2 regions of the Clostridium ljungdahlii DSM 13528 genome follow, and region 2 is predicted to be linked to the other one. Evidence: riboswitches for the same ligand, from Rfam matches in the RefSeq annotation. Region 2 holds a riboswitch; the other holds the start of a gene.
What was found. Region 2 has a riboswitch for lysine ahead of CLJU_RS18875 (aspartate kinase). Riboswitches for the same ligand answer to the same signal wherever they lie in the genome.

Region 1: it holds a riboswitch for lysine, as region 2 does, so the genes downstream of both, CLJU_RS10705 (amino acid permease) here and CLJU_RS18875 (aspartate kinase) in region 2, are expected to answer to the same signal.

What each region holds. Positions count from the first base shown of each region.
Region 1 is NC_014328.1:2,374,448-2,386,006, reverse strand. It holds gene CLJU_RS10715 (bacteriohemerythrin) at 1-163, shown strand, start outside; gene CLJU_RS10710 (MutS-related protein) at 200-2,020, shown strand; lysine riboswitch at 2,132-2,308, shown strand; gene CLJU_RS10705 (amino acid permease) at 2,432-3,895, shown strand; gene CLJU_RS10700 (glycerophosphodiester phosphodiesterase) at 4,295-5,203, shown strand; gene CLJU_RS10695 (ArsR/SmtB family transcription factor) at 5,749-6,027, opposite strand; gene CLJU_RS10690 (PH domain-containing protein) at 6,225-6,710, shown strand; gene CLJU_RS10685 (PH domain-containing protein) at 6,694-8,109, shown strand; gene CLJU_RS10680 (ABC transporter ATP-binding protein) at 8,357-9,469, shown strand; gene CLJU_RS10675 (ABC transporter permease) at 9,466-10,335, shown strand; gene CLJU_RS10670 (ABC transporter permease) at 10,337-11,125, shown strand; gene CLJU_RS10665 (polyamine ABC transporter substrate-binding protein) at 11,177-11,559, shown strand, end outside.
Region 2 is NC_014328.1:4,153,887-4,165,445, reverse strand. It holds gene ftsH (ATP-dependent zinc metalloprotease FtsH) at 1-1,493, shown strand, start outside; gene CLJU_RS18885 (HelD family protein) at 1,597-3,726, shown strand; gene hydE ([FeFe] hydrogenase H-cluster radical SAM maturase HydE) at 3,943-4,980, shown strand; lysine riboswitch at 5,034-5,238, shown strand; gene CLJU_RS18875 (aspartate kinase) at 5,338-6,540, shown strand; gene lysA (diaminopimelate decarboxylase) at 6,635-7,921, shown strand; gene CLJU_RS18865 (GH36-type glycosyl hydrolase domain-containing protein) at 8,018-11,559, shown strand, end outside.

The sequences.
Region 1 (11,559 bases), 1.8 Mb from region 2:
GAGCTTGGATTTAGATGAAATGGATGAAGATATACAAAAATCAATTTTGAATATTCTAGATTTTGTGTACAATTGGATATCAAGTCATATATTAGGTATGGATTTGAAGATAAAAGATTATTTTGATGAGTTAAAATTAAGTAGGCTGAAAAATAGCAAATAGAAACATAGACGTAGTAAGAAAAGAGGAGAAATATATTTGAAGGAAAGTGAAAAAATCTACTGCAGGAGAAAAAAACATTACGATCATCTTGTGAAAAGTCAAAGTTCTACTGTAGTACGTATAAGTAGGTTACGTTTTTTAATATTTTTGCTAGGAATAATCTTTATAGTAGGTTTCTATATTAAAAACTATCACTATATGAGTTTAAGCATTTTCCTGGTTTCAGCTATATTGTTTGTACTTGCTGTAAGAATCCATGAAAAGTTAAAACAAAATACAGATTTTACAAAAAAGCTAGTAGAAATAAATTGTAATTCGTTAAAAAGAATAGTTGGTGATTGGAAAGAATTTAACGAAAAAGGAGAAAATTTTAAGAATGTAGAACATAATTATTCCTGGGATCTTGATATATTTGGTGAAAACTCATTATTTCAATGTATTAATTGCTGTAATACTTATCTTGGAAAGGAAAATTTAAAAAATGTGTTGTCTTCACCTTTAGGAAATTCTAAAGATATAGAAAAAAGACAAAGTGCAGTTTTGGAATTGTCCTGTAAATTAAAGTGGAGACAGCATTTAGAGGCACAAAGTTCATCCATAGAAGATAATAAGGAGAGTGTTTCAAAGCTTAAAGAAATAGTTTCAACTAAGAATTCAACATACAGAAATAAATACATTATAGTTGTATTTAAAATAATTCCTATTGTAACTATAATGCTTTTGTTTATGAGTTTTGTATTTCACTTTTTTAATAATTCTATAGGGTATGCAGCACTTGTAGTTCAAATAATTTTACTTTTACCAGGGGCTAAAAACAGATTTAGCACTTTAAACACAGTTTTTAATTTAAAAAGTAATATAAGATCTTATGAAAAAACTATATCCTTAATATGCAAAGAAAAATTTCAGTGTGATTACTTAAATGACTTAAAAAGTATGCTATTAAAAAAACAAAATGGAAAATTAAAAAATGCAGCAGAAGAAATATATAAGCTAAAAAAGATATCAGAGAGCATATCTCAGCGCCAGAATCTTGCATATATAATACTTAATATATTTTTCCTTTGGGATTATCAATGTATGTTTGCCTTTGAAAAGTGGAGAGAAGAAAATGGTAGGGAACTCTATGATTGGATTGAAACTGTTGGAAAATTTGAAATGTTGAGTAGTCTTGCAGTTATAGCATTTGACCATTCAAGTTGGACAATGCCTCAGATTTTGGATAAATCCTTGGTTTTAAAAGCAGATTCTATGGCACATCCTCTTTTAGGGGATAAGGCAGTTTGTAATAATCTGGATTTGAATAAAAATTCTAAAGTAGCACTTATCACGGGATCAAATATGTCTGGGAAAAGCACTTTTTTAAGAACAGCAGGTATAAATTTAGTACTTGCTTATTCGGGGGCACCGGTTCGTGCAAAATCATTTTGTTGTTCTATAATGAGTATTTACACTTGTATGCGAATAAGTGACAATTTAGAAAAAAATATATCTTCTTTTTATGGAGAAATTTTGAGAATAAAATCTATTGTAGAAGCTGCTAATAGGGGAGAAAATATTTTTTTCTTATTAGATGAAATATTTAAAGGTACTAATTCCATAGATAGGCACACTGGAGCCAAGATACTTATAAATGAATTGATGGATTCTAATACCTGTGGTATGGTATCAACTCATGATTTGGAATTATGTGATATAGAGAGTGAAAGTAATGAAAGAGTAAAAAATTATCATTTTAGAGAATATTATAAAGATAATAAAATACAGTTTGATTATAAATTACATAGGGGTGCATCGAAAACGAGAAATGCTCTGTATCTTATGAAAATGGCAGGAATTAATGTACCTGACGATTAATCTGATATATTTTTTGCATATTCAATAATATTTTTACAAAATGTACTTTAGAGTACAAAATCTATTGACTAACTTGAAGTTTTAGTTCATAATATATTAATATAAGTGAATAACTGAGGTAGAGGTGCAGAATTTAAGAGTAGAGTTGAGGAGTTAAGCACTATGATACAACTTGAAAGGAAATTTTGCCGAAGTTATTTAGCAGATGCTTTAATGCTAAATAATTGGGTTTACATAAAATATATGTAAAACTGTCACAAGGTTAATTTGTGGAGAGCTATCATTCGTTATAGGATTAATATGTCTTTATATAACCTTGAGTGTACTCTCAAGGTTATTTTTATGATCACCTTATGTCCGTCTTAGTTATATCACTTATCGGAAATTAAAAACCGATAAGGGGGGAAAAAAATGCAGAGTGTTGCAGAACAAAAACAAGAGGGGACCTATGAACTTAAAAGAGGTCTTAAAGCCAGGCATTTAAATATGATTGCTTTGGGCGGAGCTATAGGAACAGGGTTATTTTTAGCTCTAGGAGCTACGATTAAACAGGCGGGTCCCGGAGGAGCACTTGTGGCTTATGGCTGTATAGGAGTTATGGTTTATTTTTTAATGACAAGTTTAGGAGAAATGGCAACGTACATGCCTGATTCAGGTTCCTTTAGTACATATGCTACTAAGTTTGTAGATCCGGCACTTGGGTTTGCACTTGGATGGAACTATTGGTACAATTGGGCTATAACTGTTGCAACAGAAATGGTAGCAGGGGCCTTGATAATGAAATTTTGGTTTCCAGGTGTACCATCTATTATATGGAGTGTATGTTTTTTAGTACTTATAGTTGGACTTAATTTATTGTCTGCAAAAGCTTATGGAGAATCAGAATTTTGGTTTGCAGGTATTAAGGTTTTTACAGTTATAGTATTTTTAATTGTAGGTGTGGCAACTATTTGTGGAATATTTAATGGAAAACCTGTAGGATTTAAAAACTTTACAGTAGGAGATGCACCTTTTGTAGGTGGTTTTAAATCTATATTTTTAGTTTTCTTAATTGCAGGATTTTCTTTTCAAGGCACAGAGCTTATAGGTATAGCAGCAGGAGAAAGTGAAAATCCAGAAAAAACTATACCAAAGGCAATTAATGCTGTATTTTGGAGAATAATATTATTTTATATAGGCACAATATTTGTAGTAGGAGCTCTTATACCTTATATGAATGCAGGAGTTGATACAAGTCCTTTTACGATGGTATTTCAAAAGGCAGGTATAGCAGGGGCAGCTTCTCTTATGAATGCAGTTGTTTTAACCTCAGTTCTATCTGCAGGGAATTCTGGAATGTATGCTTCAACAAGAATGTTATATTCTATGGCTAAAGAAAAAAATGCACCTGTATGTTTTGCAAAAGTTAATTCAAGGGGAGTACCAGTAAATTCACTTATACTTACTACTATAGTGGCATCTGCTTGTTTTTTAACTGGATTTTATGCAGAAACTACAGTGTATGTATGGCTGGTAGCAGCTTCAGGACTAGCAGGATTTGTAGCATGGGTTGGAATAGCACTTTGCCATTACCGTTTTAGAAAGGCTTATAATTTACAAAAACGTGATTTTAGTAAATTAAAATATAAGGCTAAATTATTTCCACTGGGTCCGATTATAGCACTTGTACTTTGTATTGTGGTTATTTTGGGCCAAGGTATTACTTATTTTGGAGAAGCTAAAATAGATTGGGGCGGAGTTATTTCTTCATATATAGGACTGCCTTTATTCTTAGGTCTATGGATATGGTATAAAAAAAGGCATAGTACAAAAGTTATTAAATTAGAGGATGTAGATTTTAATAGTATTGAAAAAGAAGTAGAAGATATGAAGTAATGTTTTGGAAAAAAGTTTCTAGGAAGTTTACCTTTCTGGAAACTTTTTTATGTTTTTAATAAAGATGATATCTTTAATACACAAATTTAATGAGTTTATCTTATTATATATAAAAAATAATATTTGCGTAACAATAGTTATTGATAAGAGTAAAATACTTCTTATTACTAGCTTAGGTAATGTAGTAAAATTATTATATATATTTTTTATAAATTAGACTATTATAGATAATTTATGGTAGAATTAAAAGAGAAATGATGAAAAAAATCATGTTCTTGTCTAGTATGGTATTTTTAAATTAAAGTTAAATCTGCTAAAATATTTAGTTAAGCTTAAAGCTCTATCAATAAGGGGGGTAATAGTATTTATAAAAAGGTATTTACAAATGTTATCCTTATATTGTTTACTGTATTACTTTTAAAAGTTATGGCTGTAACTTTTTATTACAATACCAGTTCTCTTTCTCTTAAATATTCGTCTAATATAAGAATTAACAAATTAAATAATATAAATTATAAAAGAAAGAACAAGATACCAAAAAAAGTCAATAATGCTGTAATGCAAAATGAACCTATAGTAATAGCCCATCGTGGAGCAAATAAATTTGCTCCTGAAAATTCCATTCCTGCTATTGATATTGCAGGTAAAATGGGATATTGGGGAGTAGAATTAGATGTATGCTCTTCCTCCGATGGTGTTTTATATTTACTCCATGATCCTACACTTAATAGAACAACTAATGGAAGGGGACCAATAACAAAAAAGTCGTCAGACGAAATAGATGAGCTTAAGATTGATAAGGGAGCAAATATAGCTCAATATCCTAATTTAAAAGTACCTCGATTTGAGGAAGCATTGACGGAATGCTCTAAATACAATCTTGTGCCAATATTTGAAATTAAATTTTTAAGTAGAAGAAATAGAGATATTAATACATTTTTAGATATTATCCATGAATATGGTTACGAAAAAAAAGTTATTGTTCATTCATTTAATTATCAAGCTTTAGAATATTTAAAAAGTAAGGATAATGAGATTCGTATAATGCCAATTATAAATCCAAATAGCAGACTCCATGGTTATATGTATGCAAAATCTATAGGGGCTGTGGCTTTAGACTCCAGATATGATTTTCTTAATAAGAAAATTGTACAATTGGCTCATAAAGATGGATTAAAGGTATTTTGTTGGACAATTGACAGAAGACAAGATTTTAAAAGAGCTGCTAAAATGGGGGTAGATTATATATATTCTGATACCATTTATCCAAGTAAACAAGAAGTAAAATTAAGAAAAAATCCTGTATAGCTATTAAAGTACAATTAAAAATTAAGAATTAATAGTTATGGATGATTTTCTTTCGTTAACACTACAGAAGATCTAAAATGCAGCGTTATTGCAGCTTTACTTCAATAAGTTTTAAATTTAATATTTTTGAAATTACAATAATCTATTATAGTTTTCTAAACGAAAAATAAACTTATGCTCCAAATATTTTTACAAAAACAAGCACCGTTAAATATGTTTATTTATTGTAAAAATATCTCTGCGCATAAGTTATTTTTTAGTTAGAAAACATATATATAGGGTTTTCAATTTAAAAGTTACTTATACATAAAATATACTAACAAAATGGAAATCACACTTAAAAACTTTTTTTATAAATTTTAGTGAGGTATTTTAGAAAATCTTAGAAGCTTATATATGTCTGAGGTACGAGTTTATATAGGCTTCTTTAGATTTTCAAAATACCGAGCTTTAGACTTATAAAAAGTTTTTGGTGTGATGAAATTTGTTAGTATATGGCTGGTATAAGTTAACTTTCTACTTTGAAACCCTATAGATCATTGAAATTACTTAAATAAAACATGAATTAAATCAATAGCTGTTTTATTACAAACATTGTAATTAACTTCAAGTCCATTTCTAGTTCCTTCTATAATTTTTGCTGTCCTTAATTTTTGTAGGTGTTGTGATAAAGTTGACTGAGGAATTTTAAGGCAATTTTGCATGTGTGTAACATTACAGCAGCCTTTATTTAATAGCCCTCTGACTATACATAGTCTAATAGGATGTGCCAGTACCTTAAGAAGCTCAGCAGTATCGGCATACTCTTTATAATTATTGTCCATAGTTCTACCTCACTATATTTCTATATTTCAATCTTTACATTTACATATTATGATATACAAATATAAACGTCAATATATAATAATTATAAAGGATTTATTAAATTTTAAAATAGTAAAATTTAATTATGTAATATATAATATAGGCAAAACTAATTAGTGTACAAGCAAGTACATTAGATATGTAAAGGAGATTAACTATGAATTATGATAAGATTGATAAAAGTGCTATAAAATCATGGATTATTGGAAGAACAGTAATTAGTGTTATATTTATAGCTTTATATGTGCTATGTATGAATTTGTTTTTAATGCCAAGAATTGAAGATATGAAAGTACTAAAATGTATTTTAAATTTTTTAACTGCAATAATAATATTTGTTTCAATTTTGGATAGTTTTATATGGCCTTTTTTAGAGTATAAGCAGTGGAAATATGGCATATTTGAAGATAAAATTGAACTTATAGAAGGCATAATCATAAGAAAAAGAACAATAATTCCAATTTCTAGAATTCAGAATTTAAAAATAGAACAGGGACCAATTGAAAGAATGTGTAAAATAGCTTCTGTAAATATTATAACGGCAGGGGGTACACATAAAATCCCTGCTATAGCTGTGAAAGATGCTGAAAAAGTCGCAAATAACCTTAAAAATGTTATAGAATTGGGTGATAAAATTGGATAGGATAGAGAGAAATCATTTCTTTAAATTATTTTATAGTTTAGGCACAATATTAAAAGAAATGATAGGAATTATTTTTGCATCAGGATTCTTAATTAAGTGGATTGGATTTAGATTAGGAATTTTAACTGCAGTAATTTTATTAATACTACTTCTAGCATATGAGATTATAGAATGGAGAAAAAACATTTTTATAATAAGAGAAAAGTATATTTATCACAAAGAAGGGGTTTTTAGCGTAAAAAAAATAGAAGTTCCTTTAGAAAAAATCAATACAGTGGACATTTCAACAAATTTTTTTGAACAAATTTTTAATGTAGCAACTATAAAAATTGATACAGGAGATGCAAAGGATCATGGAAATGAATTGAAGTTCACTTTAAATAGAGGTAGGGCTGAGGCGATTAGAAATATACTGCTTAAGGAAAATACGGATACACTTAAAAATAAATATGAACAGGAATCTTATAGTTTAGGTTCAAAAGAATTATTTATATATTCTATTATATCTAATTCGCTGTTTAAGGGACTAGCTATATTGCTTGCTATACAGCAATTTTTTGAGGAACGTGTTAAAAAATTACTTAAACTTAATATTGATACATCTAGATATTTTAGAGGGTTTCATTATGTAACTTTTTATGAAAAAATTTATATAATAGTAATTATAGTTTGTATTATATTATTTGTAAGTTTATGTTTGTCTATTATATATAATTTTATAAAATATTATAATTTTAGGATGTGGGCTGATAATAATAAAATTTCCATAAATTATGGAGCCTTAAATAAGAAAAATTATAGTTTCGATAGAGAAAAGATTAAAGGAATACATCTTAAACAGAGCGTTTTAATGCAGGTTTTTGGCTATTTTACTATAGAAATAGAAAGTATTGGATACGGAGATGAAAAAGGAGAAAAAGCTATATTATATCCCATATGTAATAGCCAATTGAAAGATAGAATATTAAAAGATTTACTTAATGAATTTTTATATGAAGATAATTTTAATAAACCTCTTAGTAATGTATATTTTGGATTTTTTTATAAGAAAATTATATTTTGGATAATTGTCACTTGGATAATTGCGTTTACCAAACCAAGCTTTATTTTATTTAGTATAGTCATGTTTATAATATTATTTATTATAGGACATATGGAATTTAAAAATACCGCACTGGGGATAAATAGAAATTTGGTTTGTATATGCCATAATAGTTTTAATAAGACTCAATCTCTTTTAAAGATGTCGACTATACAATCTGTGACTTTATCATATAATTATTTCCAACACAATAAGGGAGTTTGCAATTACAAATTTATTTTATATAGTTCTAATTATGGTAAAGAATTAAAGGTTAAAAATTTAAAAGATAATATTATTGAGACTTTTTTAAAATAACAATAGTTGGTAATACAATAGTATAAAATAATTGACTAAAATGTTTGAATATGTTATTATAACCATATAATTAAATGTGAGTAAAACAGTAGGAATTGATATTAAAACCTGTATTTACAAATTTTTTATTCTCTACAATACAGTATGGCAAAACAGTATAGCAGAGTGAATAAAGATCGCAGAAGTGGGCTTCTGTCTCTGTAAAGAGTCAGAAGCTTTTTAATACCATAATATGGAGGTGGAAACATTGAAAAGTATTCTGAGACTTATTAATTTAGCAAAAGTTTTTGATGAACAAAGAATAGTAAAAAATATTTCACTTGATATTAGAAGAGGTGAATTCTTAACTATCCTTGGACCAAGTGGCTGTGGAAAGACAACTACACTTAGAATGATTGCAGGTTTTGAAAAACTCACTGCTGGAAGTATTCTCTTAGATGGAGAGCCTATAGAAAATAGGGAACCTTATGAGTTGGATATTAATACGGTATTTCAAAATTATGCTCTTTTTCCCCATATGAATGTATTTGATAATGTAGCCTATGGTTTAAAAATTAAAAAAGTTAAAAAGTTAGAAATAAAAAAACGTGTTAATGATATGCTAGAGCTTGTACAGTTAGGTAATTACGAAAAAAGAATGCCATTTCAGTTAAGCGGGGGCCAAAAACAAAGGGTAGCAATTGCAAGGGCACTTATTAATAAACCTAAAATATTGCTTTTAGATGAACCTTTAGGTGCTCTAGATTTTAAATTAAGAAAACAAATGCAGATAGAATTAAAGATGCTTCAAAAAAAACTGGGGATAACATTTGTATATGTAACTCATGATCAGGAAGAGGCATTAAATATGTCTGACCGTATAGTTATAATGAATGGAGGATCTATAGAACAGGTAGGTGACGCTAGAGATATATATGAAAATCCTAAAACCAGGTTCGTAGCAAGTTTTATAGGTGAATCCAACTTGTTTGAGTCAACTGTGGAAGATATTTTTGAAGATAGGGTTATATTGAAAACTGGAGAGTTTAAACTTGCTGCTTTAAATAAAGCATTCAATTTAGGAGAGAGGGTGTCTGTTTTAGTTAGACCTGAAAATATTAAATATTCTTTAAGTCAAGTTGAAAATTTTAGTATTAAGGCAATAGCCCAAGAAAATGTATATTTAGGTTCTAATATAAGAACCACTTTTATTTTAGAAGATGGAAGAAAAATTGTATCCAATAATTATGATAGAAATTCAAGAATACCAGAAATTAATGAAACTTTATGGATATATTGGAATGTAAAGGACGCTATTATAATAGATAATAAGGAGAATACTGATGAGATTAATCAAACAAGCAAGGTGATGGTAAGTTGAAGATTGAAAAAAAGAGACTATTAAATTTTGAAAAAAGTTTTTTTATAGGGCCTGTATCTCTTTGGATGATAGTTTTAATGGGGGCGCCAATTTGCTATGTTATATTTATAAGCTTTCTACAAAGGGGGACAAATGGTGGAATTGATTTCGTATTTTCTCTGGATAACTATAAAAGAATTATATCACCACTGTATCTTAAGGTATTTATGGATTCTTTATTAATTGCACTTATAACTACTTTATTTACTTTAGTTGTAGGATATCCATTTGCATATCTTGTAGTAAAAATACCAAAAAAGTTTCGTATATTTGTTGTAATGCTTATAATTGTCCCTTTTTGGACTAACTCTCTTATAAGATCCTATGCTTGGATGACACTTTTAAGTACAGAGGGACTTGTGAATAATTTACTTATTAAAGTGGGATTTATAAAAGAACCTATTGAAATGTTGTATACTTATGGAGCTGTACTTATAGGAATGATATATACTCTTTTTCCATTTATGGTACTACCACTTTATACATCTATAGAAAAAGTTAATAAAAATTACATTGAAGCAGCTAAAGATTTAGGTGCAACTTCTCTTAGAGCATTTCTAACAGTAACTTTACCGCTTACCAAGCCTGGAATTGTAGCTGGAAGTATTTTAGTCTTTATACCTTCCCTTGGATTATTTTATATATGTGATCTTATGGGAGGAAGCAAGGTAATGCTCATAGGCAATTTAATTAGAAATCAATTTTTAATATCTCGTGATTGGCCTTTCGGTGCAGCATTATCTGTATTTATGATAATTATTACACTGATACTTTTGCATGTAAGTACTAAGCTAGTAGGTAAAAAAGTGGATTTGGAGGTTTTTTAGCATGATAAATAAAATTCTTAAGAGAACTTCTGTCCTGTATATAGTGCTTGTATTCATTTTTTTATACTTACCTATAGCTGTGGTTGTAGTTTATTCTTTTAACAGTGCAAAAACAGGGGCAGCATGGAATGGAACTACTATTAACTGGTATAAGCAGTTGTTTGATGATTCAAATGTTATAGTTGCATTTAAAAATAGTTTGACCATAGCAGTTATAAGTACGATAGTTTCTTCAATAATAGGTACAATAGGGGCTGTAGGATTGTATAAGTATAAATTTAAGGGAAAAAGTGTAGTGGAAGGATTATTAAATATAACTATTGTTATACCTGAAATTATTATGGGAATTGCATTGCTTGTGTATTTTTCACAAATTGGGCTAACCCTTGGTATAGGTACCTTAGTTCTAGCACATGCAACCTTTAGTATTCCTTTTGTGTTTATAGTAGTTAGATCAAGACTTGCAGGATTCGATTTGTCAATGGAGGATGCAGCTATGGACCTTGGAGCAAATAGGCTTAAGGTTTTTACCAGTATTACACTTCCACTCATATTACCGGGCATATTTTCAGGGGCAATGATTGCATTTGTTCTTTCTTTTGATGATGTAATTATAAATTTTTTTGTATCGGGAGCGGAAAGCACAACTCTTCCAATAAAGATATTTTCTATGCTTAAATTTGGGTTATCTCCAGAGATAAATGCCCTTTGTACCCTTATGCTTTTAGTCACATTTGTAATTTTAGCTTCTGTACAAATTATTAAACTAATAGGAATAAAAAAAGTATAGGTTTAAATTTGTATGAATATTAATTTTAATATAATGAGGGGGGAATATTGAATGAAAAAGAAATTACTAAAACTATTGAGCTTATCAGTAATAGTTGCATGTACGATTGCTACTTTGTCTGGTTGCGGAAGTCAAAAACAGGCTTCTGGAAATGATGAAAAAGTAGTAAATGTGTTTACCTGGGCTAATTATGTACCCGATTCTGTAATAAAGGAATTTCAGAATAAAACAGGTATAAAGGTAAATTACAGTAACTTTTCAACTAACGAGGAAATGCTTACAAAACTTCAGGCAGCAAAGGGAGCTGAATATGATGTAGTAATATGCAGTGATTATATTATTGAAGTTATGGGAAAACAAAAAAATATTTTAATGCAGCCCATAGACAAGTCAAAGATACCAAATTATAAAAATGTAGATCCTCGATTTTTAAA
Region 2 (11,559 bases):
TACCCTTAAGTATAATTATGTTTTTTGGAAGTATTTTAATGGGAAGATTAGATAAAAAAATGGGCAGTGGAGTTATGTCCTTTGGAAAGAATACCGCTAAAATATATGCGGAAAATGAAACTGGCGTGAACTTTAGTGATGTGGCAGGACAGGAAGAAGCTAAAGAATCTCTGATTGAAATAGTTGATTTCTTGCATAACTCTCAAAAATATGTATCAATAGGTGCAAAGCTTCCTAAGGGGGCACTCCTTGTAGGGCCACCAGGGACAGGAAAGACTCTTCTTGCAAAAGCTGTAGCAGGGGAAGCTAAAGTCCCATTTTTCTCTATATCAGGTTCTGCTTTTGTAGAGATGTTTGTAGGTATGGGGGCATCTAGAGTTAGAGATTTATTTAAACAGGCACAGGAAAAGGCTCCTTGTATAGTATTTATAGATGAAATAGATGCCATAGGTAAAAGTAGGGGTGGCAACGTATCTGGAAATGATGAGAGGGAGCAAACTTTGAATCAACTTCTTGCAGAGATGGATGGATTTGATTCTTCTAAAGGAGTTGTAATTTTAGCAGCTACCAATAGACCAGAAGTACTTGACAAGGCACTTTTAAGACCAGGAAGATTTGATAGAAGGGTTATAGTAGATAGGCCTGATTTAAAGGGAAGAGAAAGTATACTTAAAGTTCATACTAAGGGAGTTAAAGTTTCAGAAGATGTAGATTTAAATTCTATAGCAAAATCGACTCCTGGAGCTGTAGGAGCGGATTTGGCTAATATGATAAATGAAGCTGCTTTAAGGGCAGTGAAAAATGGTAGGGAAGAAGTAATTCAGGAAGACTTAGAGGAATCAGTAGAAGTAGTTATGGCTGGTAAAGAAAAGAAAGATAGAATTTTATCTGATGCTGAAAAAAGAGCTGTTGCTTTTCATGAAGTAGGTCATGCACTTGTGGCTGCATTATTAAAACATACGGATCCTGTACATAAGATAACTATAGTTCCGAGGACCATGGGTGCACTAGGTTATACGATGCAGCTTCCTACAGAAGAAAAATATCTTGTTAGCAAGGAAGAAATGATAGATAAGATATGTGTCATGCTAGGGGGAAGATCTGCAGAAGAAGTAGAGCTTAATAGCATATCTACAGGTGCATCTAATGATATTGAAAGAGCTACGGAAACAGCTAGGAGCATGGTGACTATGTATGGAATGACAGATAGATTTGATATGATGGGACTAGAATCAATAAAAGATAGATATTTGGATGGAAGACCGGTGCAAAATTGTAGTGCGGAAACAGCTGCTATTATAGATGATGAAACCTTGAACATAATAAAAGAATGTCACGAAAAGGCAAGAAGTATTATTAAAGAAAATAAGGATTTACTCATAAAGATATCTGAAAGCCTAATTGAAAAAGAAACTTTAATGGGAGAGGAATTTATGGACATAATAAAAGAATATAATGACAAAAAACAGGAAACTCAGGATACAAAACTCTGATTATGGACTACTCTAAGGCATTTGGAAGAAAATAGGATAGAATACTCAATGGTTATTTCTTTGAAAATGCCTAATGGGTAACTTATGAAATGGAGATAGTAATATGTATAGAGACGATTTAAAAAAGGAATTGGAGAAGGAAGTCGAGCTGGATCTTGAAAGGGAAAAATTAAAAGAAGTCTTAAAAGAAATTGAGGTACAAATTTTAGAATACATTGAGAGTAGAAAAAAAGTAATAGACTATATTTTAAAGCTAAGAGAAAAAAATTTGGAACAGTACGAAGATGATGAAGACAAAGTTATAGAATATTTTAACCATGAAATGTACGAAAAGGAAGAACAGTATAGGCTAGTAAATAAAAGCATAAAAGAACTTACCATACTGAGCAATTCACCTTATTTTGGTAAGGTAAAATTTCAGGATGAATATGGAGAGGAAGAAATATACATAGGTAGGTTTGGTGTGACAGGAAGGAAAAGTTACGAACCTATTGTAATTGACTGGAGATCACCTGTATCTTCTTTGTTTTATGCAGGTAAGCTGGGAACTGTAAAATATACATCTCCTATGGGAGAAGTAGAAACAGAAGTGCTTTCTAAGAGACAATTTATTATAAAAAAATCTAATCTAGTAGGTATGTTTGATTCCAGTATAGATGTAAAAGATGAAATCTTGCAAATGGTACTTAGCAAAAATGCTGGTGAAAAGTTAAAAGATATTGTAATGACTATACAAAAAGAACAGGATAATTTAATAAGACAGCCTAGAACAGGGGCTATTGTGGTAAATGGAGTAGCAGGAAGTGGAAAAACTACTATAGCACTGCATAGAGTAGCTTACTTATTATACAATTATAGAAAGGTTCTTCAAGGAAAGGTACTGATATTAGGTCCTAATAGCATATTTATAGATTATATATCACTTGTACTTCCAAGTTTAGGAGAGGAAAAGGTTACTCAAACTACTTTTAGAGAATTTGCAGAGGATATTCTAAATGTGCCTTATATAATGGATTTTAAGGATTATATGGAAAAAGTATTAAGTCACCAAAAAGATTTTTCTGAAGAAATTAAGTATAAGGGTTCTTTACAATATGTGCAGGATATAGATAATTTTATTGGCAGTTTGGAAAAAGATTGTTTTAAGATAGAGGATGTGTTTTTTTACGATAAACTTATAATGTCTGGAGAAGACATAGATAAGATGCTTAATTATTATTTTAAAGATATGCCTCTATTTAAGAGAAGTGCCAGGATAAAAAGAGTCATATACTCAAAGGTAAGGGATGAAAGAAACAGGCTAATAATATCTATACAAAAAGAATATGAAAATAAGGTGAAGAGTCTAACGGAAAGTGAACTAAATGATTGTGGAAATGAGCTGGAGTACAAAAGACGAAATGGTATAAGAGATGTAATAAAAGAAGTAATTAATATCAAAAAAAATAAGTTAATCTGGCTTAAAAATCCTGATGTGATTACATTATACAATGATTTTAATGGAAATAAGTTGCTGATTTATGATGATTTAGCTCCTATTTTATATTTAAAAATAAAGCTGGAAGGGCTAAGATATAGAGATGAAGTAAGACATATAGTGATAGATGAAGCACAAGATTATTCTCCGCTGCAGTTTCGGGTTATTTATGAACTTACAAAGTGTAAATCTTTTACTATAGTAGGAGATACCAATCAGAAAATTATATTTTCAAAAGAGACACCTGCCGTGGAAAAATTGGAAAACATACTCCCGGATTTAGAGATAAAGCGTTTTTCATTAAATAAAAGCTATAGATCCACAAATGAGATAATTGATTATGCTAATAAATATCTAGAAGGGGATAAAACCGTACCTCTAGTTAGAAGTGGAAAAAAAGTTGTGGAAAAAAGGGTAGATAATTCCAAAGAACTTGTGGACAAAATACTAGATAATGTTGTAGAATTAAAAGAAAGAGGTTATGAAAGTATAGCCATAATTTGCAGGGATTTAAAAGACACGGAAGCTATAGGTAATTTAATAAAAGCAAGAATTCATATAAATGTGCTTGATAGAGAAGATATGATTTATTCCAGCGGCGAAGTTATACTTCCAAGTTATTTTGCCAAAGGTTTAGAATTTGACGCGGTTATAATGATAGATACCTGTGAAAAAAATGAAAATACATTAAAATATATAATGGCTACAAGGGCGCTGCATGAATTATATGTGTATAAGACTTCCTCGATTAATTAAAAGTTTACTAAGCTTCAGGTTTAAATCAATTATCCTGAAGCTTAGTGTTTATTTATCCGATCGCTACCATTGCTAACACCCCATATTCTACCAAAGTCGGGGATAAGCACTGCTACGCGGCTGGATAAGTTCTTCTTAGGTTCAGCTGGAGAAAGTCATCCTTATAAGCAAACTCCATCTGAACCTAAGAATCACTTGATAAAGGAGACATGATCTATGGGGGATAAATTACTAGAATCAATTGAAAAAGCTGAATTGAATCATACACTTGATAAAAGTGAAATAGTTGAATTATTTAACAGTAACGAACATAATGAAGAACTTTTTAAAGCGGCAGACAGAGTAAGAAAAAAATATGTAGGGGATGAAGTACATTTAAGAGGACTGATAGAATTTTCTAATATATGCAAAAGAAATTGCATGTACTGTGGACTTAGACGTGATAATAAAAATATCAAAAGATATAGAATAGAGCCGGATAAAATAATCGAATTAGCAAAAAAAGCAGTAGGATACGGCTATAAAACAGTTGTTTTGCAGTCTGGAGAAGACGATTACTATACTGTAGATAAGCTAAAATACATAATATCAAATATGAAGAAAATGGACATAGCTGTAACTCTAAGCATAGGTGAAAAAACTTTTGAGGAGTATAAAGCTTTTAAAGAAGCTGGAGCAGATAGATATTTAATAAGAATAGAAACTACGGATCCGGAACTGTATGCAAAAATGGACCCCGGGATGAGTTATGAAAATAGAAAACGCTGCTTGAAAGATCTTGGAAAGTTAGGATATGAAGTTGGTACAGGATGTCTTATAGGTCTTCCTGGCCAAACTTTTGAGTCGCTTGCAGAGGATATATTATTTTTTAAAGAAATAGATGCAGATATGGTAGGAGTAGGGCCTTTTATTCCAAATGCAGATACGCCTTTAAGAGATGAAAAAGGTGGAACGTTTATAAATGCTCTTAAAGTTATGGCTATAAGCAGACTGATTATGCCAGATATTAATCTTCCTGGTACAACAGCTATGGAAACTTTAAATCCAAGAGGCAGGACTATAGCTCTTCAGAGTGGAGCTAATGTAGTTATGCCAAATGTAACGGAAGGTGTATATAGGAAGCTTTATGCACTATATCCAGGTAAAATTTGCACAGGGGATACTCCTGCCCAATGCAGAGATTGTATAACCGGTAAAATAATTACTATAGGAAGGGTCATATCTGGTTCTAAAGGATTTAGAGTAAAAAAATAGTTGAAATCATTAGATATTTGTGATAAACTTAGAACAATTTAATAAATTAGTTACCTTAGGGTAGAGGTGCTGTAACTATCAGTATTTATTTTTAGTCGGCGGACGTTGAAAAATAAAGAAAGGAGCTGCAGCCGAAAAAACTAGTTTGGCGAAACTGTTTTTGGCTTTGTACATAATATGTTCAAAGCTGTCATTGAAAAGGCATATTCATTTTATATGATTTAATGGATATACTTTTAGTGGAGAGCTACAAAGGTACACGACCATGCATATTTGTGCAGTATAGGTGTTGTGTCCCTTTACTGCACTATTTTTTTATAAGATTCATTGATAACAAACAATTTAGGGAGGAGTATTATGGCAATTATTGTTCAGAAATATGGAGGGAGTTCAGTAGGAACTCCAGAGAAGATAAAAAATGTAGCAAAGACGGTAGTTAGTAGGGTTGAAAATGGAGATAGTCTAGTAGTTGTAGTATCAGCTATGGGAGATACTACAGATGACTTAATAGCCCTTTCAAAAAAAATTACAGATACCCCAGATAAGAGAGAATTAGATGCACTTTTGTCTACTGGCGAAATGATGTCCTGTGCACTGCTTGCTATGGCTATAAAAGATTTAGGATATGATGCTGTAAGTTATACAGCTTATCAAATTGGCATAAAAACTAGTGGACAATATGGCAAATCTCTTATATGTGATATAAATGGAAAAAAAATAAAGAAAAGTTTGGATGAAGGAAAAGTTGTAATTGCAGCAGGTTTCCAGGGTATAAATGATAAAGGAGATATAACTACTCTAGGAAGAGGAGGGTCAGATACCTCTGCTGTTGCAATAGCTGTAAAACTAAAAGGAAGTTGTGAGATATATACAGATGTAGATGGCATATACAGTGTAGATCCTAGAAAATATAAAGATGCTAAAAAACTAGATGAAATAGATTATGAGGAAATGCTTGAACTTTCAAGTTTAGGTGCTCAAGTTATGCATTCTAGATCTATAGAATTAGCTCAAAAGTATAATATACCCGTATATGTGGGATTAAGCAATAGTGATATAAGAGGAACAGTTATTAAGGGGGTAGATAGTATGAATTTAGAGAGTAAACCAGTAACAGGACTTGCAACAAGTGATGAAGATGCAGCAATAACGCTAACAAATATTGATAACGACATAAACATTATTTCCAATTTATTTGAGAAGATAGCAGAAAAAAGAGTAAATGTAGATATGATAAGCCAAACTGCACCTGTAAGTGGAAAGGTGAATATATCATTTACTGTACCAAAAATTGACTTAAAAGATTGTCTTACTATTTTAAAAAGTTATTTCAATGAAAAAACTAAGGTTGATATAGATGAAAACATTACTAAATTTTCAGTAGTTGGTATAGGAATGAAAACTACTTCTGGAGTAGTTGCAAAGATGCTTAAATTATTTAAAGAAAACAATATAGGTGTAAAGATGATAACTACATCTGAGATAAGAATTACTTGTGCTATAAAACAAGAAGATAAAATGAAAACTATAAACTTAGTAGCAAAAGAATTTAATTTATAGTTTTATTCGGATAAATCTTGACGTATATTCGGAGTATGCTTATGAAATTAAGAGCATATTTAAAAACTTTTAGGAGGAAACCAGTGTGAAAATGATGGGTAGTATGGAGATCAGAAACAATGTTTTATACATTGGTGGGATGAGTACGGGGGAATTAGTGAAAGAATTTAAGACTCCTCTCTATGTAATGGATGAAGAATTAGTAAGGGATAGGTGCAGGAGATATTACAAATCTTTCGAGGCTGATAAAGCTAATAAGGTCACTTATGCAGGTAAAGCCTTTTTAACTTTGGCTATGTGTCAGATAATAAACAGTGAGGGATTGTATTTGGATGTAGTATCAGATGGAGAATTGTATACTGCACTAAAAAGCGGCTTTCCTATGGAAAAAGTCTATTTTCATGGAAATAATAAAACTTTAGATGAAATAGATATGGGAGTAAAACTTGGAGTAGGTAAGTTTGTAGTAGATAATTTCTATGAGATGGAAAAGATAAATTCCGCAGCAAAGAAATATGGGAAAATACAAGAAATACTCCTTAGAGTGACACCAGGAATAGAGGCTCATACCCATGACTATATAAAAACTGGTCAAATAGATTCTAAGTTTGGATTTACAATGTTAAATAATGAAGTTATGAATATAATAAAAAGTGCAGTTGATTTTCCTAATTTAAAATTTGTTGGAATCCACTGTCATATAGGTTCTCAAATATTTGAAACCAAACCTTATGAAGACGAAGTTGAGATTATGTTAAATCTAGTAAAAAAAATAAAAGATGAATTGGGCCGTGAAGTAGAGGAATTAGATCTTGGCGGCGGATTTGGAATATACTATACAGAAGGAGATAAGCCTAAATCTGTAGAAGATTTTTGCAGTATTATACTTCAAAAGGCAAAGGAAAAAGCTAAAGAGCTTGATTTAAAACTTCCTATTCTTGTGATAGAACCTGGCAGGTCTATAATTGGTAATGCGGGAACAACTCTTTATACCGTAGGATCTATAAAGAATATTCCAGGTGTAAGAAAATATGTATCTGTAGATGGAGGTATGGCAGACAATATAAGGCCAGCTTTGTACGGTGCAAAGTACGAATGTGTTTTAGCAAATAGAGTAAATGACAGTGTAAAAGAAACAGTTACCATAGCGGGAAAATCCTGCGAATCGGGAGACATATTGATAAAAGATGTGGAGCTCCCGGAAAGCAGAAGCGGTGACATATTAGCTGTGTTTACCACAGGAGCTTATGGATATTCTATGTCTAGTAATTATAATAAGATTCCAAAACCTGCAGCAGTTTTAGTAAAGGAAGGAAAGGCAAGGCTAATTGCTAAAAGACAAACCTTTGATGATCTAATAGAAAATGAAATAATGTTATAATTTAAATCCATCCTGAGTGTGAATTAATATTTTGTGGTTTTATTGGGAACAATAATCAAAGCAAAATTCTTTTTCACAGGAAAGGATGGATTTTTTATGCTTTACATTGTATGCATTATAGGTATAGGGATAATTTTATTGCTCATGATGACTTATAGCAAACTCAATAGGGTTGATTGTAGAAATGAAAATGTAGGAGAGGATATTTCTACACTAATTGTTGATAGAGAAGAATTAAAGAAATATGCTAGAGAAATATCAACTGTTCCGTCTGCAGTTCAAAGAAGAAGCTGCAAGAAGCAATTAATAAAGAGTTTGGATAAAAGTTATGGAAGAATTTTAGCTGGATACAATTTTTTTGATGAGGAAATTAAAGATAGAGAGGAAATAGTATCCTGTGCCGAATGGCTTTTAGATAATTTGTATCTGGTAAAAAAGGAATACAAAGATATAAAAAATAATATGTCTGAAAAATATTATAAAAATCTTCCTGTAATGACTGAAGGCACTATGAAAGGCTTCCCTAGAATATACTACATTGCTAGGGAAATGTTATCAAAGACTCAGGGAACTGTAAAAGAAAATACCATAGAGACATTCATAAATGCATATCAGGAAAACACAATATTAAGAAGTGGAGAACTCTGGGCAATACCTATAATGATAAGGATAGCTTTGATTCAAAATATAAGTAGTATAACTGATCGTATGGTATTTATGCAAAAAGAAAGAAAGAGGGCAAAAAGTGAAGCAGAGGATATTATAAATTCTAAAGAGAATGAAAATGAAATAATTAATAAGTTAAAGGATAAAAATATTAAATTTACACCCCATTTTACAGAAGGATTCATTAAAACATTAAGGGATAATTTTATAAGAAATGCTGAAATATACAATTGGATAGATGAAGAGCTAGATAAAGAAGATAGCAGCGTTAAAAGGATGGTAAATATAAATCACCAAAAGCAGGGTATATGCCAGATTTCTATGGAAAATTCCATAAGTGGAATGGTAGAAATATCTGCATTGAACTGGAAAGAAAATTTTGAAAGATTGTCCTACGTAGAAGAAATATTGAAAATGGATCCTGCAGGAATTTACAGTGAAATGGATTTTAAGTCTAAGGATTATTACAGACATAGAATAGAGAAAATGTCTAAAAATATAAACATACCTGAATCTTTTATAGCCAAGAAGGCTATAGAGTGTGCAAAAGAAGCTTGTGGAGAAGAATACGAAAAACATGTAGGGTATTATTTAATCGATAAGGGTATAAGCTGTCTTGAGAAAAAAATAAAAAACAGTACAAGAGAATATAAAAATTTGCATTACAAAGCTCGAAATAAGATAACGGTTAACTTCTATATAGGTAGTATTGTATTTGGAACTATTTTTCTAGATGCGCTCATAAGTGGTATAAATTTTTATGTAGACAATTTATCTTTGTGGAAATATATATTAGGAGCAATTGTACTCTTTATACCTTTAAGTGATATATTTATATCTATATTCAACTGGAGTGTAAATAAGCTTGTAAAACCCAGGTTTATACCTAAAATTGAATTTAGAGATGGTGTACCTGAAAAGTTTAGTACGGTAGTAGTAATACCTGCTATTATAAACGATATTAAGCAGGTTAAAAAACTTATAGGTGATATAGAGGTTTATTATCTAGCAAATGAAGAAAAAAATTTGTATTTTGCACTATTAGGTGATTTTAAGGATAGCCTTGAAAGAGAAGAGAAAGATGATAAATTAATAGTAGATACAGCTTTAAATGAAATAGAAAAATTAAATAAGCAATATTCTCAAGGGCAAAAAGACAAATTTTATTTTTTAAGCAGGTTTAGGAAATATAATGAGAAAGAGGGAAAGTGGATTGGATGGGAAAGAAAACGTGGAAAGCTTATGGAGTTCAACTCTCTTATAAGGGGAAGTGATAATACAAGTTATGATGTTATAAGTGGTGACATAAAAAATTTATATGATGTAAAGTATGTTATAACTTTGGATGCAGATACTAAATTGCCTAAAGATACAGCTAGATTTCTCATAGGAGCTATGGCTCATCCCCTAAACATACCTTATCTGAATCGTGACGGTAAAAAAGTAATAAGGGGACACGGCCTTATGCAGCCTAGAGTAAGTGTCAGTGTATTAAGTGCAAATAAAACGCTTCATTCCAGTATATTTTCAGGCGAAACAGGAATAGACGTATATACAAATGCTATTTCTGATGTGTATGAAGATTTATTTGACGAAGGTATATTTACGGGTAAAGGTATTTATGATGTAGATGTATTTAACAGTGTTTTAAAAGGTGAAATACCCGAAAACTCTGTATTAAGCCATGATCTTTTAGAAGGATCTTATACAAGAGCTGCTCTTGTGACTGATATAGAACTTGTAGATGGATATCCTGCTTACTATAATACCAGTTGTAAAAGACTTCATAGGTGGGTAAGAGGAGACTGGCAGCTGCTTCCCTGGTTATTTAAAAAAAGTTCTTTAAATAGGTTATCAAAGTGGAAGATAATAGATAACTTAAGAAGAAGCATTATAGCACCCTCCGTAATGGTGTTAATTATAGTGTCTATGACATTATTTAAAAATTTAAATGATTTTTTGGTAGTAGCCTTTGTTTCAATACTTTCACCTATACTTTTTGACGTATCTGAAACAGTAGTTTCTCCTATAAGGGGAAATGGACTTTCAGGTAAAATAAGTAATTTTAAAACTGTAGTAGAACAATTCTTTCTAATACTAAGTTTTCTACCTTATCAGGCGTATTTAATGTTGGATGCTATAATTAGAACTCTTTACAGGCTTTTTATAAGTAAAAAAAATTTGCTCCAATGGCAGACTGCAGCAGATGCAGAGGCCACTTGTAAAAAGGGATTGGAAAGTTATTTAAGGTCTATGTGGATAGGCAGTGCATTAGGTATTATTATAGCTTTTTTGGGCTTTAGAAGCTCTGTAGAAGATGCTGTTTTGGTAGTACCTTCCTGTATAATCTGGATTTTTTCACCGTGGATTGCATTTAATATAAGCAATGAGAGAAAAAATACTGAGGAAGATATTCATAAGGAAGAAAAAGATATATTGAGAAGATTGGGAAGAGAAACTTGGGCTTATTTTGAAGATTTTATATCACCTGAAAGTAATTGGCTTTCTCCGGACAATTATCAGGAAGAACCGTATAAGGGAGTAGCCTACAGAACTTCTCCTACTAACATGGCTATGGGGATTTCTTCTAATATAGTTGCTTACGACTTAGGATATATAGGCATAAAAGAGCTCATATATAGACTCCACCATATAATATCCAATATGGAATCCTTAGAAAGGTATAGAGGACATTTTTATAATTGGTATGACATAAAAAATAAAGTTCCTCTAAGGCCTAGATTTATATCTACAGTTGATAGCGGGAATTTAGTGGCATACATGTGGCTTACAGAAGAATCACTGGAAGAATATATGAGCTATCCTATAATAAATAAAAATTTGCCAGAGGGATTTAAGGATACTTTGAAGCTAGCGCAAAATGAATTATATAGTAAACTTAAAATTGAATATGCTTATGGTAATTTTATAGATAAACTTTCTAAGAATAATTTAACTATATTTTCCTTAGA